2 regions of the Ramlibacter sp. PS3R-8 genome follow, and region 1 is predicted to be linked to the other one. Evidence: riboswitches for the same ligand, from Rfam matches in the RefSeq annotation. Region 1 holds a riboswitch; the other holds the start of a gene.
The links. A riboswitch is a leader RNA that binds a small molecule or an ion and turns the genes downstream of it on or off. The one in region 1 is predicted to bind thiamine pyrophosphate.
Positions count from the first base shown of each region.

Region 2: it holds a riboswitch for thiamine pyrophosphate, as region 1 does, so the genes downstream of both, WG902_RS16530 (FAD-dependent oxidoreductase) here and thiD (bifunctional hydroxymethylpyrimidine kinase/phosphomethylpyrimidine kinase) in region 1, are expected to answer to the same signal.

Region 1 is NZ_JBBHGT010000008.1:162,980-170,175, reverse strand. Features, by position in the region: gene WG902_RS21925 (ABC transporter ATP-binding protein) at 1-157, opposite strand, end outside; gene WG902_RS21920 (acyl-CoA reductase) at 154-1,623, opposite strand; gene WG902_RS21915 (LuxE/PaaK family acyltransferase) at 1,620-2,696, opposite strand; gene thiD (bifunctional hydroxymethylpyrimidine kinase/phosphomethylpyrimidine kinase) at 2,752-3,594, opposite strand; TPP riboswitch at 3,660-3,753, opposite strand; gene WG902_RS21905 (SDR family NAD(P)-dependent oxidoreductase) at 3,857-4,636, opposite strand; gene WG902_RS21900 (glutathione S-transferase family protein) at 4,638-5,273, opposite strand; gene WG902_RS21895 (FKBP-type peptidyl-prolyl cis-trans isomerase) at 5,318-5,722, opposite strand; gene WG902_RS21890 (DUF3606 domain-containing protein) at 5,830-6,021, shown strand; gene WG902_RS21885 (hybrid sensor histidine kinase/response regulator) at 6,248-7,196, opposite strand, start outside.
Region 2 is NZ_JBBHGT010000004.1:328,348-335,543, forward strand. Features, by position in the region: gene WG902_RS16515 (hypothetical protein) at 1-416, shown strand, start outside; gene WG902_RS16520 (xanthine dehydrogenase family protein molybdopterin-binding subunit) at 677-2,800, opposite strand; gene WG902_RS16525 ((2Fe-2S)-binding protein) at 2,797-3,273, opposite strand; TPP riboswitch at 3,323-3,433, shown strand; gene WG902_RS16530 (FAD-dependent oxidoreductase) at 3,465-4,481, shown strand; gene thiS (sulfur carrier protein ThiS) at 4,478-4,684, shown strand; gene WG902_RS16540 (thiazole synthase) at 4,690-5,466, shown strand; gene xth (exodeoxyribonuclease III) at 5,470-6,240, shown strand; gene WG902_RS16550 (M23 family metallopeptidase) at 6,339-7,019, shown strand; gene WG902_RS16555 (hypothetical protein) at 7,093-7,196, shown strand, end outside.

The sequences.
Region 1 (7,196 bases):
GCCCGGCGGCGAGCTTGAGCAGCGTGGTCTTGCCGCAGCCGCTTCGTCCCACGAGGCAGTGGAAGGCGCCCTCTTCCACTTCGAGGTTGGCGCCCTCGACGGTCGGAGGCCAGCCCGGAAATGAAAAGCGCACGTCGCGCAGGGACAGGATGCTCACGGTCCCTGCTCCTGCGCGTAAGGCGCCAGCGCATCGGCGGCGCGCTCGGCGGATTGTTCTATCTCCACCATGCGCACCAAGTCCAGCAGGTTGAAGCGGCCGTCGTGGTGCCAGCCGGCCTCCGGCGCTGTCATGGCGCCCAGCGCGCAGATGCGGGTGACGCCGGCCTGCCCCAGTGCGTCGGCCAGGCGATGCAGTTCCTGCGGGTCGGCCGCGAGGCCCACCGTCTGCAGGAAGCGCGCATGCGGCTGGATCAGCGGCACCACGTCGTCGAGCGCATCGACCGCGCTGACGCTGATGCTGCGCCCGCCACCGGTGGGCGCCAGCGGCTGCGGCCGGTCGCTGTAGACAACGCTCCAGACCGCGTCGGCCGCGCCGAGCACCTCCAGGCCTGCGTCCGAGAACGACTGCAGTTCAGCCGATTGACGCCAGCCGGCGATGGCCGCGGAATCTTCGAGTGCCAGCGCGCGCCGCGGGAAGCGCCGCTGCAGGTTGCCCAGTTCGGCCGCGAGGTAGTGCGCGAAGTCGCGCGGCGACACCTTGCCGCCACGCTGCACGTAGAAGTGGTGCGGCGAATAGCAGCCTTGCTGCTCGTAGCGCGCGATGTCGTGCGCCGCCAGGCGCGCGGTGGCAGGAGCGCGCTGCGCGTCGAGCGCAGTTCGCGCGACCATGCCGACGCCCAGCTTGTGGCCATAGCCCAGGAAGCGCGTGGTCACGGGCACCTGATCGCGCAGTTGTGCGATGGCATCGTTGCCGCCATAGGCCAGCACCGTATCGGCCTGCGCGATCACTGCGGCGGCACTGGCGTCGTCGCCGCCTTTCCACCAGACCACGGCCAGGCCATCCGCCAGCGGCGGGTGCACCTCGGCGAGCAGCCGCGCGAACAGCGTGGCGAACACCGGCTCGGCGCTGGGCAGCTTGCCGACGTTGCCGGCTTTCACGAGCAGGCCGCACACCAGGCTCCACAAGGGGAGTGCCGGCACGTTGCCCGCCCAGCTGTGCAGCAGCAGGTCCGGCCCGAACGCGCGGATGGCCCCGCCCTTCACCGCGGGCTGGAATTCATCCAGCACCTTGGGATTGGCGAAGTCCTCGGCGACGAAGCGATGCAGTTGCGGCGCCCGAAAGCGCTGCAGGTATCCGTCGAGCCCCAGCCGCACCATCTCGGCGTCGTAGCCGCTGACGGCCGGCAACAGGTGCAGCGCTTGCAGGCGGTACGGATCCGCGGGGTCGAGCAGGCGCGAGATCGCCGCGTCGACGATGCGGATGATCTGCGAGACCGGCAAGGTGCGCAGTTCCCGCCGGGCGGCTGCGCGCACGCGAACGGCGAGCGCGGTCAGTTGCTGCGGCTGCAGCGCAGGCACGTGCACCTCCACGCGCTGCGCGCCGGCGCCGAAGGCCAGGGTGTGCCACGCCACGTCGCGGTCGTCCAGCCCGGGCAGGTGGCCGGCCTTCCAGGGCGCGGTCATGGACGCGCCGCCTGCAGGAATTCCTGCACCGCCAGCGAACACCCCTTGGCCTGCGCACCTTCCGCGCGCCCCAGGAGCAGGAATCCGCCATCGACCGCAATGCCGACGTCCTCGGTGAGGATGGTGGTGACCGAATTGAAGTTGGCGAGGTCGCAGTGGACCAGCACGCCGCGCTCGCCCCGCGGAACCTCGCGGCCGGAAAGCGGATCGACCAGCCGGGACCGGAGCCAGTGCGGGCCCGACTTGACGGAAGGCACGACCGCGTTGCCATCGTCGTAGAGCTGCGAGCTCAGCTCGGTCATGCCGTACATGTTGATGCACAGCGAGCGCGGCACGCCGAAGGTGGCGGACAGTCCCGCGTAGAAATCTTCCAGGGGCAGGTCGCGCGAGTGGCCCTTGTAGCCGCCGGTGTCGAGGATGCGGCTGCCCGCTGGCAGGCGGAAGGTTTCGCCGCCGCGCGCGAGTTCGTCCATCAGGTGGACGAAGCTGAAACTGGCGCCGAGCAGCGCGCAGGGCTGCTGCGTGCTCTCGGCTTCGCGCAACAGGCGGCGCAGCGGCTCGACGTCCATCCCTTGCAGGCTGACTGCATACAGGCTGTTCGCGGTGCCGAACTTCTGCGCGGCCAGCGCGAGGTAATGGGCCAGCGAGGAGTTGGGCATCTCCTGCTCGCTGGGAAACAGGATGGCCATGCGCAGCTGCTGCGTGCCTAGCATGAAGCGCGCGGCGAAGGTCCGCGTCATGGACGCGTCCCAGACCGCAAGGGTCGGATGGTAGTGGCGGCCCTTGACGTCACCGCGCGTGGTTCCGCTGGTCATGAACACGCGTTCGGCCGAGTCGGCCGGCGCGCAGCTGAGCGTCACTTCCTTGAAGGCAGTGATGGGCACCGCAGGGATGTCGTGCCAGGACCGCACCGTGCGCGGCGCGACGCCACGCACCTGGCAGAAGCGGCGGAACGCGGCGTTGCCCGCATGCTGCCCGGCGAAGAGCTGCAGCGCGAGGCGGTCGAACTCGGCGTCGGTGCATCCGTCCTGCCCCAGGAAGGCCTGCAAGATCTCGATCAGGACATGGTTCACTGGACTACCCTCCGCGCTACGCGCTGCGGGATTCGCCTTGGGGCGGCCCGGCGGCTCATGGCAGCGGCCGCAACTGCATCGCGTGCGGCGCGAACCCGTGGTTCAGCGGGCCGCTCCCGGCGCCGGTGCGCACCGGCGCGCCGGCCTGCAACGCACTGCGCACGAAGTCGCGCGACTGCCGCACGGCCTGCCCGAGGTCCGCGCCCAGGGCGAGGTGGCTGGCGATGGCGCTGGACAAGGTGCAACCGGTGCCGTGCGTGTTGCCGCTGGCGATGCGCGGGGCGCGCAACCACATCGGCGCCGCGCCGCGGGCCAGCAGCAGGTCGCTGACCGTGTCGCCGCTCAAGTGCCCGCCCTTGAGCAGCACGGCGCGCGCGCCCATCTCCAACAGCTTGCGCGCGGCCTGCTCCATGTCGGCTTCGCTGCGCAATTCCTGCTTGACCAGCAGGACGGCCTCGTCGAGGTTGGGCGTGACCACGGTGGCCAGCGGAAACAGCTCGCGCACCAGCACGTCGACAGCTTCGTCGTCGATCAGCACCGCGCCGCTGGTGGCGATCATCACGGGGTCGAGCACGACGGTGCGCAGCTGGTGGCGCTGCAGCGCGCCGGCCACCTCGCGCACCGTGGCGGCGGAATGCAGCATGCCGATCTTCACCGCGTCGACGCCGATGTCCTCCACCACCGCATCGATCTGGTCGCGCAGGATCTCCAGCGGCACGGCGTGGATGGAGCGCACGCCCAGGGTGTTCTGCGACGTGAGGGCGGTGATCGCCGTCATGCCGAAGCAGCCGAGCGCGGCGAAGGTCTTGAGGTCGGCCTGGATGCCCGCGCCGCCGCCCGAGTCGGAGCCCGCGATGGACAGGACCCGGGTGTATTGGAAGATGGCGGGGGATGGCATCGAGGCGCTCCTTCGGTACGCAGGCAAGCAGGTGCTCCGAAGGCTTCGCCCCCAACCCCGGTGGGGGTCAGGCTGTCAGCTCTCCTTCCGCCGGTCTGAACCGGTTCAAGTTCACGGGTCTGGTCTCAGCACGCGTCGCGTACACCCCGGAGCTGCGGTCATTGTGACACAGGGCGTCGGGGTGCGCTGCGCCAACCCGACCTCCACGGGGCTCCCCGTAGGTCGGGTTGCGCCGCAGGCGCACCCCGACACCTCGAAGTGCTCAGAACTTGGTGTAGCCGCCGTCGATGAGGAACTGCTCGCCGGTGGCGTAGCTCGACGCGTCGCTGGCCAGGTAGACGGCGATGCCGCCGAAGTCGTCGGCCTGGCCCCAGCGGCGGGCGGGGATGCGCGGGATGACGGCATCGGCGAACTTGGGGTTCTGCACGGAGCGCTCGGTCATGTCGGTCACGATCCAGCCGGGAAGGATGGAGTTGACGCGGATGCGATGGCGCGCCAGTTCGACCGCGAGGGCGCGCACCATCGACGTCACGGCGCCCTTGGACGCGCCGTAGTGGCTGTTGCGCGCCGCGCCTTCCACCGCCGCCGTGCTGGCCGTGGCCACCAGCGAGCCGCCCTGCCCGTGCTGTGCCATGTGGCGCGCAGCGGCGCGGAAGGTGAGGAACACGCCTTCGACATTGACCCGCTGCACGCGCCGGAACTCCTCCAGCGTCATCTCGGTCAGCAGCGTCCCCTTGCTGGAGACGCCCGCGTTGGCGAAGCAGCTGTCGACACGGCCGAGCGCGGCGATGGAATCCGCGAAAGCCCGCTCCACCTGCGCCTCGTCGCCGACATCGCAGGTGAAAGCGTGCACGCGGCCGGCGTCACCGCAGTCCTGCGCCAGCGCTGCCTGCGCCTGCTTCGTCTTGTCGGGGTTGGAGCCCCAGATCGCCACCCGCGCGCCGCAGGCCAGCAGTGCGCGCGCCATGCCGTAGCCGATGCCGCCATTGCCGCCGGTGACGACGGCCCCGCGGCCCGAAAGATCGAAGGGGGCGTACGCCATGTCAGGCCTGCTGCGACGCGAGCACCTTCTTCACCTGCGGCTGCGCATCCATGCGGCGCAGGTGGTCCGCCACCTTGGGGAAACGCTGCACGTCGACGCTGTCGCCCTCGAGCCAGCGGGAGATGGTGTACAGGTACAGGTCGCTCGTGCTGAAGCGCTCGCCCAGCACCCAGGGGCCCTGGAGCATCTTCTCCTCGATCAGCGTGAACGACTCCGTCATCGTCTGCGGCACCTTCTTCTGCATCGCCTGGAGCGATGCGCTGTCGTCCGCCTCGACCCAGCGGTAGCCGCGTCCCTTGTGCGCATGGTTCACGTGCACCGTCGAGGAAAGGTAACTGTTGAATTCGTTGACCTTGGCGAGCAGGAAGGCGTCGTCCAGCGGCGCCAGGCCGGCCTGCGGAAACGACTGCGCGACGAACTGCAGGATGGCGGGCGTCTCGGTCAGCACACCGCGGTCGGTGACCAGCGCCGGCACACGCCCCTTGGGGTTGACGCGCAGGAATTCGGGCGAGCGCTGCTGCTGCTGCTTGAAGTCCAGCCGCGTGGCCTGGTAGGGCGCGCCGGAATATTCCAGCGCCAGGTGGGATGCCAGGGCACAGGTGCCCGGCGCGTAGTAGAGGTTCAGGGAGGTGGCCATGGGGCGCGATTCTGTCCGCGAACGCGCCCGCGGTCCACCCGGGTTCACCCGCCGACGGAGACCAGTTCGATCTCGAACACCAGCGTGGCATTCGGCGGGATGACGCCACCGGCGCCGCTGGCGCCATAGGCCAGTTGCGGCGGGCACGTGATGCGCACCTTGCCGCCCGGCTTCATCATCTGCACGGCCTCCGTCCAGCACGGGATGACGCGGTTGAGCGGAAAGCTGGTGGGCTGGCCGCGCTTGTAGGAACTGTCGAATTCACGGCCATCCGGAAAGGTGCCGCGGTAATGCACCTTGACGTTGTCGGTGGCCTTGGGCGAGGCTCCGCTGCCCGCCTGCAGCGTCTCGACGACGATGCCGCTGGGCGTGGTGACCTTGGCGGTCTGCGCGCCGGCGGTGAGGCCGGCGAATGCGAACATGGAGCAGGCAATGAGGGAAAGGCGCATGGGTGCTTTCGGTCGGGTGATACGCACTTGATTATGGGTGCGGTTCCTACGTAACGGCGCGTTGCAGCGGCAGAGGATGGACTGCATCTCATCCAGGAGTGTCCCCCATGTCCGACGACAAATCGCAAACCGGCGGCCAGGACCGCGAGCGCATCAACATCAACCAGGACTACGAACTGCGCGACTGGGCCAAGTCCCTGAACACGACGCCAGAGCGCCTGAAGGAAGCCGTGGCCGCCGTGGGCGACCGCGCGGAAAAAGTCCGCGAGTTTCTCAGCAAGGACAAGCCGAGCCGCTGACGCGACCGGAATGCTGGCCAGCGCCAATGCAGCCCCGGTGTCAAGCGCTTTCCCGGCGCGCACCTGCCGGAGATATCCACCGCTGCTGTGGACAAGCGCCCATGTTTGGAGGCCTGCATGCCTGCAGAATCGAGGCTGGGTGCGGACCTGACTGCGCTGCTCAAAGCTTAGGCAGGCGCCGGCGGGCTTTCAGGAGTTGGTCAGCCAAGCGACCGTCGGTAGGCACTCAGGATCCCGCAGGCGGTGGGCAGCACTGGCGGATCGCACTGAGCAGCAGGTGCGGTTTCAGCGGCTTGCTCAAGTGCAGGTCGTAGCCCGCGTCGAGCGTCTTGCGCTGGTCCTCGGGGCGGGCAAAGGCCGTGAGTGCAATGGCGGGCAGCCGCGGCGCACCGCGCGCGTGTTCCATCTGCCGCACCTGCCGCACCAGTTCGTAACCGTCGCGGCCCGGCAGCCCGATGTCGCTGACCAGCACGTCGGGCCACTCCTGCTCCAGGAGCCGCACTGCCGCGTCGTAGTTGGCTGCCACCCGCACGCTGGCGCCGCGGTCGGCCAACACCAGCGTCATCATCTCGCTGGCTTCGCGGTCATCCTCCACGACGACGATGTCAAGCCCGTGCAGGTCGACACCGGACTCCTCCTCCGGCCCGAACTCCGACTCGGGTGCGTCTTCCGCCTGCGCCTCGCGCGTCGCCTCCACCGGCACCTCGACGTACATGCTGGTCCCCATTTGCGCTCCGGCGCTGTGCGCCCGCACCTGGCCGCCATGCAGGTCCACCAGGTGCTTGACGATCGAGAGACCGAGACCGAGACCGCCATGACGGCGGTTGCCCGGCGAGTCGCTCTGCGTGAAGCGATCGAACAGGTGGGGCAGGAACGCGCTGTCGATGCCCTGGCCGAAGTCCCGCACCTCCAGCGTCAGGCGGTCGTCTTCCCGGCGCAGCGTGACCAGCACTTGGCCGCCTTGCGGGGAGAACTTGATGGCGTTGGTCATCAGGTTCCAGAAGATCTGCTGGAAGCGCCCGGGGTCCAGCCACGCCGGCTTGTGCGCGGACTCCAGGTCGGTCTCCACGCGCAAACCGCGTTCGGTGATGCTGCCGGCCAGGGAGTCGATCGCGCTGGTGATCAGCTCGGCCGGATCGGCCCATTCCCGCTCCAGCCGCAGCTTGCCGGAATTG
Region 2 (7,196 bases), on a different contig from region 1:
AGGTGGAGCCGGAGCTGCCCACGGTGCCGGAGGTGGAGCTGCCGGCGGTGGTGGGGGTGGAGCCCGAGGTGCTGCCCGTCGTGCTCGGAGTGGAGCTGGAGGTGGAGCCCATCGTGGTGCCCGAGGTGCCGCTCGCCGTGCTGTCCGTGCGCGTGCCGGTGCCCGTGGCGCTGGAGCCCGTCGCGCTGCCGCCGGTCGATGCCGAGCCCGTGCTGGAGCCGCTGCCCCCGGCGCCGCTGCCCATGCTGCCGCCCCCGCTGCCCGCCGCGCCGGCGCTGGTGCCCGCGCCCGCTGCGCCGCCCGCGCCGCCGGCGCTGCCGCCACCGGCGCCCTGCGCGATCGCAGCGCTGCCGAATGCCAGGGCCGCCGCGGCGGCCAGGGTGGAGAGGGTGTACTTGGTCGATTTCATGCCTTGATCCTTCAGTGAGTGGTTGTTGCGATGCCGCGCACTCCGGCTCGGCACACTTCACGGTAGTCAGTCGATCTTCTTCCCGGCCACGGCGAAGCACCGCAGCAGGCGTCCGCAGAAATCCGACAGGGACGTAGGAGAAGCTGAAGCCGCGGTAGCCCTGTAATTTCTTCCAGCCGTGCGGTGGAAACGGCTCTGCTGCACGCTGGCCCAGCCGTGTGCGCGTCGACCTACGTGAGGCTCTGCTGTCGGACGAAAACGCGTCCGTCAGGCTTGCTGCAATGCCTGTTCGAGCCGTTCGCGCGTCAGCGGCAACTCCCGCACCCGCACCCCGACCGCATCCGCCACGGCATTGGCGATCGCCGCGGCCACCGGGCCATGCGTGGCTTCTCCCGCCCCGACCGATTTCTCCGCCGGCCTGTCCAACAGCGAAATGTGCACGGCGGGCACTTCGGAAAAGCGCAGGATCGGATAGCTCTCCCAGCTGTCGCTGGTGACACGCGTCGCGTCGAAGCGGACCTCCTCCCGGGTGGCCCAGCTCACGGTCTGGATGGCGCCGCCTTCGAGCTGGTTGCGAACGCCGTCGGCAACCACCACCCGGCCGACATCCACCGCGAGCCAGAGATTGCGCACGCGCACGTCGCGCTGCACGTCCACTTGGGCGACGGCGGCGCAAAACGCGCCGTTGTGCTTGTAGCGCGCGAAGGCCAGGCCCCAGCCCTCGCCCTCCCGCGCCTTGCGCCCCTGCCAGTCCGCCATGCGGGCTGCTTCCTCCAGCACGGCGCGGGTCCGGTCGTCGGCGGCATGGCGCAGGCGAAAGGCGAGCGGATCCACGCCCAGCTGCTGCGCGATTTCGTCCATGAAGGACTCGGCGGCAAACACGTTGCCGACGGCCCCCAGCCCGCGCAGGGCGGAGGTTCGCAAGGGCATGGCCAGCACGCGATGGTTCGTCACGCGGTGGCGGGGAAAGCCGTAGGTGGGAATGGAGTTGCGCTCGGCGCCGCCGCCCGTGGGCACCGGCATGTTGATCGCGACAGGCGCGGTGAACGGCTTGCCGAGGAACATCGCCGCGCGGAACACCGGGTAAGACGCGCGGCCCGGCCGCAGGCTGTGGCCATTCGACCAGACCTCGTGCTCCCAGTCGACGATGCGGCCGCCGTCGTCCACCGTTGCCTTCACGTCCACGCTCATTGCAGGCCCGAGAGGGGACCAGCCCAGTTCGTCGGCGCGGCTCCACAACAGGCGCACCGCGCGGCCGGGCACGGCGCGCGCCAGCAGCACCGCCTCGCACGCGGCGTCGTCGGCGCCGTTGTGGCCGTAGCAGCCGGCGCCGGGCACATGGGTCACCGTGATCGAGGAAGCCGGCTGCTCCAGCAGCAGGCCCAGGTCCCGCTGCATCGGGTACACGCCCTGCGCGTGGGTCCATACCTCCAGCCGGCTCCCGTCGGCCGCAAACCGCGCGACGCCGCAGGAGGGCGCGATCGAGGCATGCGCGAGAAAGGGCTTGGCGTAACTGGCTGCGAAGCGCCGGCCTTCCGGCGCCGCCGCGTCGAGATTCCTTTCGGAGACAACCGTGGTCTCCGCGGGCTGGGAACGCAGGAAAGCCGGCAATGCGTTGGCGTCCGGCAGGGTCGCCTGCTCGTCCCAGCGGGCGACCGATTCCAGTTTGCGCAACGCCAACGCCGCTTGCTGCTCCGTGTGCGCGATCACGCCGAGGAAGCTGCCATCGCGCACCACTTCCACCACGCCGGGCAGGCCCTTCATCGCCATGATGTCCACGTCCCGCAGCAGCGCCAGCGTCGATGGCGGGTGCAGCACCCGCCCGTGCAGCATCCCGGGCAGTTCCAGGTCGTGCAGGAACACCGGCTGGCCGAGGATCTTCGCGGGCAGGTCCAGGCGCTGCGGCTCGTCGGCATCGGAGGTGCGTGGCGCTTGCGGCGGCGCCTGGCCGGTCGCATCGCGATCGAGGCTGATCACGCCGGCCAGCTCCCAGTAGCTCGTGCCAGGCAGCTGCGCCGCACCGCGCACGCGGATCTCGCCGTCGCGCACCACCAGGTCCGCGGGCGACACTTCCATGCGGCGCGCCGCTTCGTCCAGGAACAGCGCGCGGGTTTCGGCGCACACCTGCCGCAGCGCGCTGCCGGAGTCCTGTACCGACAGGCTGCCCGATGTGAAGCCTTCGTTGGGCGCGCCGTCGGTGCTGGCCGGCCGCATGGCGATGCGCGTGAATGCGACGTCCAGCTCCTGCGCGGCGATGCGGGCCAGCGCCGTGGTGATGCCCTGTCCCAGTTCCACCTTGCCGCTGCGCACCTCCACGCGCCCGCCGGCCTCGATGGACAGCCAGTTCGACAGGCGGGGATTGGTCTTCAGGTTCGTCGGCAGGTCGCTCATCGCACCGCCTCCTTGCCCGAGGCGCGCAGCACCGCGCGCACGATCCGGTTGTGGGCGCCGCAGCGGCACAGGTGGCGGTCGAGCGCCTCGCGCACCTGCATCTCGCTCGGCTGCGCAATGCGCGCCAGCAACGCGGTGGCGCTGGCCAGGATTCCGCTGAGGCAGTAACCGCACTGGCCCGCCTGCTCGTCGATCAACGCCTGCTGCAGGCGCGACGGTGTTCCACCTTCGGACAGCCCCTCCACGGTGACCACCGATTTGCCACGCACGGCCCAGGCCGGCGTGTCGCAAGCCGGCACCGAAGCGCCGTCCACCAGCACATGGCAGGCGCCGCACTCGCCGGTGCCGCAGCCAAACCGCGTGCCCTTCAGGCCGCAGGCGTTGCGCAGCAGGTCGAGCAAGGGCGCCTGTTCGTCTGCCTCGACCTCGCGCTCCTGGCCGTTCACCTGCAAACGGAAGCTCGTCACCGGCATGGTCTTGTCTCCTGGCGCGCAGTCTAGTCGAGGCGACGCCGGTATACTTGTTTCCGCTCCGGGGTGCGATCGGCCGCAGGCCGCTTCGCTGAGATGGCGACACCAAACCCGTGAACTTGATCCGGTTCGTACCGGCGTAAGAAGAGGCACATGAAGTTCCTACACTCTCCACTGCACGCGGCGGGTTGCCGATGAAGATCGGCATCGCCGGCGCCGGCCTGCTCGGCCGCCTGCTCGCGTTCCGCCTGCGCGCGGCGGGCCACGAGGTGCACGTCTTCGACCCCGCAGCACACGCCGAGGCGCGCGGCGCCGCCGGCTGGACCGCGGCCGGCATGCTGAGCCCCATCGCCGAACTGGAATGCGCCGACGAGGCCGTGTTCCACATGGGCCTGCGCTCGCTGGAACTGTGGCCGCAGGTGCTGGCGCAATTGCCGCTGCCGGTGGAGTTCGACACCCGCGGCAGCCTGCTGGTGGCGCATCGCGGCGACGCAGGCACTGCGCGCGGCATCGTCGACCTGTTGCTGCGCAAGGCGCCTGCGACGCACGCGCCGCAACTGCTCACGCCTGCAGCGCTGCGCGAGCTGGAGCCTGCCGTGCAGGGCCCGCCGCACGCGTGGCTGCTGCCTTGCGAAGGCCGCATCCATTCCGTGCAGGCGATGCACGCGCTGGCCGCCGGCGCTGGCGGGACGCAGTGGCACTGGGGCACCCCGGTGGCCGCGGTGGAGCCCGGCGTGCTGCGCACCGCCGGAGGCGACTTGCGCTTCGACGTCGCGTTCGACGTGCGCGGCACCGGTGCGCGGCCGCAACTGCCGGTGCGCGGCGTGCGCGGCGAGATCTTCTGGCTGCACGCGCCCGGCGTCGCCCTGCAGCGGGCCGTGCGCCTGCTGCATCCGCGCCATCGCGTGTACCTGGTGCCGCGCGCCGATGACATCGTCGTGGTGGGCGCGAGCGAGATCGAAAGCGAGGACCGCTCGCCCGTCTCCTTGCGCAGCACCGTGGAGCTGCTGACCGCCGCGCACAGCGTGGTGCCCGAACTGGCCGAGGCGCGCATCGTGCACAGCGAGTCGAACCTGCGCCCTGCGCTGCCGGACAACCTGCCGCACCTGGAAGTGGCCGACGGGCTGGTGCGCATCAACGGCTTGTTCCGGCACGGCTGGCTGATCGCCCCGGCGCTGGTGGAACAGGCGTTGTCCGGAGTCTTGGCATGACGCTGCAGATCACGCTCAACGGCGAAGCGCGCACGGTGACCGAAGGCGAGACCCTGGCCGATCTCGTCGCCGCGCTCGGCCAGCCGCCGCAGTCGCTGGCCACCGCCGTCAACGGCGAATTCGTCGCCCGCGCGGCCCGCGCGCAAACGCGCCTGCGCGAAGGCGACGCGGTCTTCACGTTCCAGCCGATCACCGGAGGATGAACCCCATGGCATTGCAGATCGCCGACACCACGCTGGACAGCCGCTTCTTCATCGGCAGCTCCCGCTATCCGTCGCCCCAGGTGCTGCAGGACAGCATTGCCGCCTCCGGTGCGCAGGTGGTGACCGTCGGTCTCAAGCGCCAGCTTGGCGCATCCGACGCGCCCAACGACTTCTTCCGCATGATCCGCGCCAGCGGCGCTCGCCTGCTGCCCAACACCGCGGGCTGCCACACCGCGCGCGAAGCGATCACGCTGGCGCGCATGGCGCGCGAACTGTTCGACACGCACTGGATCAAGCTGGAGGTGATCGGTGACGCCCACACGCTGCAGCCCGACATGTTCGAGACGGTGGAAGCGGCGGGCGTGCTGGCCAGGGAGGGCTTCGAGGTCTTCCCGTATTGCACCGACGACCTGGTCGCCTGCCAGCGCCTGCTGGACGCGGGCTGCCGCATCCTCATGCCCTGGGGCGCGCCGATCGGTTCCGGCCAGGGGCTGCTGAATCCGAGTGCGTTGCGCACGCTGCGCGCGCGGCTGCCGGATGTGCCGCTGGTGGTGGACGCCGGCATCGGCTCGCCGAAAGATGCGGTGCAGGCGATGGAACTCGGCTTCGACGCCGTGCTGCTTAACACCGCCGTCGCGCAGGCGCACGACCCGGTGACCATGGCGCGCGCGTTCAAGCTCGCCATCGAGGCGGGCCGCCTGGCTTATGAAGCCGGCGTGATGGCGCGCCAGGAGATGGCGGTGCCTTCGACGCAAGTGACCGGCCGCCCCTTCGTGCTCTGAACCATGAAGATCGCGACCTTCAACGTCAACGGCGTGAAGGGGCGCATGCCGCGGCTGCTGGAGTGGCTGGCCGAGTCGCGGCCGGACGTCGCCTGCCTGCAGGAGATCAAGACCGGCGATGCGACCTTCCCGCACCAGCCCATCGAGGCAGCGGGCTACCAGGTGATCTGGCACGGCCAGCGGTCGCACCACGGCGTCGCCATCCTGGCGCGCGGTGAGAAGCCGGTGGAAGTCCGGCGCGGACTGCCGGGCGACGACAGCGACGGCCAGGCCCGTTACCTCGAGGCCGACGTGCGCGGCCTGCGCATCGCCTCGGTGTACCTGCCCAACGGCAATCCGACCGGCAGCCCCAACTTCGCATACAAGCTGGCCTGGTTCGAGCGGCTGGTGGCGTATGCGCAGACCTTGGCCGACGCGGGCCGGCCAATGGTCCTGGCAGGCGACTTCAACGTGGTGCCCACCAACGCGGACATCTACAACGCCGGCACCTGGCGCTTCGATGCGGTGCTGCAGCCCGAGACGCGCGCGCTGTACCAACGGTTGCTGGCCCAAGGCTGGGTCGATGCCACGCGCGCACTGCATCCCAACGAGCGCATCTACACCTTCTGGGTGAACGAGGCCGCATTCCACCGCAACGCCGGTTTCCGCATGGACTTCCTGCTGCTGAGCCCGGCCCTGGCGCCGCGCTTGCTGGAGGCCGAAGTCGATGCCGCACATCGCGGTCGGGACAAGCCCAGCGACCATGCGCCGGTATGGATCCGGCTGAAACCGTGATTTCGTGCACGAGAGACCGACAAGCGTACGCCCCGCACTGACGCGCTAGCGCCGCCGGTGCTGACAGCGGTGCCTCGACCGCAAAGCTACCGTGGGGCATGGGAGTTGCCTGGGGTTTCCTGATGCTCGCTCTGCTGGTGCTCGGTCCGTCCAGCGGCGATCCCGTGCGCGCGCCGGAGGTGGCAGCCGCCGTGCCGGAGCCGGTTCGCCCCAAAGTTGCAAAAAAGGCGGCGCCCGCGGCAGCGAGCGATGCCGACACCAGGCCCGCCCGCGCCATCGACGACCTGCTGGCCGGCCGCCGCCTGGTGGTTCCGGTCGAGGGTGTGCGGCCTTCAGAGCTGCGTGACACCTTCCACTCCGGCCGCGGCAAGGGCCGCCGCCACCAGGCCATCGACATCATGGCGCCGCGTGGCACGCCGGTGCTCGCCGCGGACGAAGGCCGCGTCGCCAAGATCTCCAGCAACCAGGGCGGCGGCCTGTCGGCCTACCTGGTCGACCCCTCCGGACGCCTGGTCTACTACTACGCGCACCTCGATGGCTATGCACCGGGCCTGCGCGAGGGACAGGCCGTCAAGCGCGGCCAGCTGATCGGCTACGTCGGAAGCACCGGCAACGCGCCGGAGAGCGCGCCGCACCTGCACTTCGCGGTGTTGCTGATGACGCAGGAGCGGCGCTGGTGGGGCGGCGAGGCGCTCAACCCGTACGCGGCCCTCGTCGGCGACGACACGGTGGCCTCCAATGCCACTGTCGAGCAGCGTGGGGGCCGTCCGACGCGCTGAGTTCGCTTGCGCCTGCGCCAGAGCCTGCGCAAGCCTGCGACGCTGGCTTCACGCAACCAACAGGGGAAATGCCATGACGCGGAAATCCAGTCGAGCGGCCCCGCGCGGAGAACACATTCCCTCCGCGTCCCAGGCCTCGCTGCCGACCGAAACCGACCCGGCCGATCCGTCGACGGG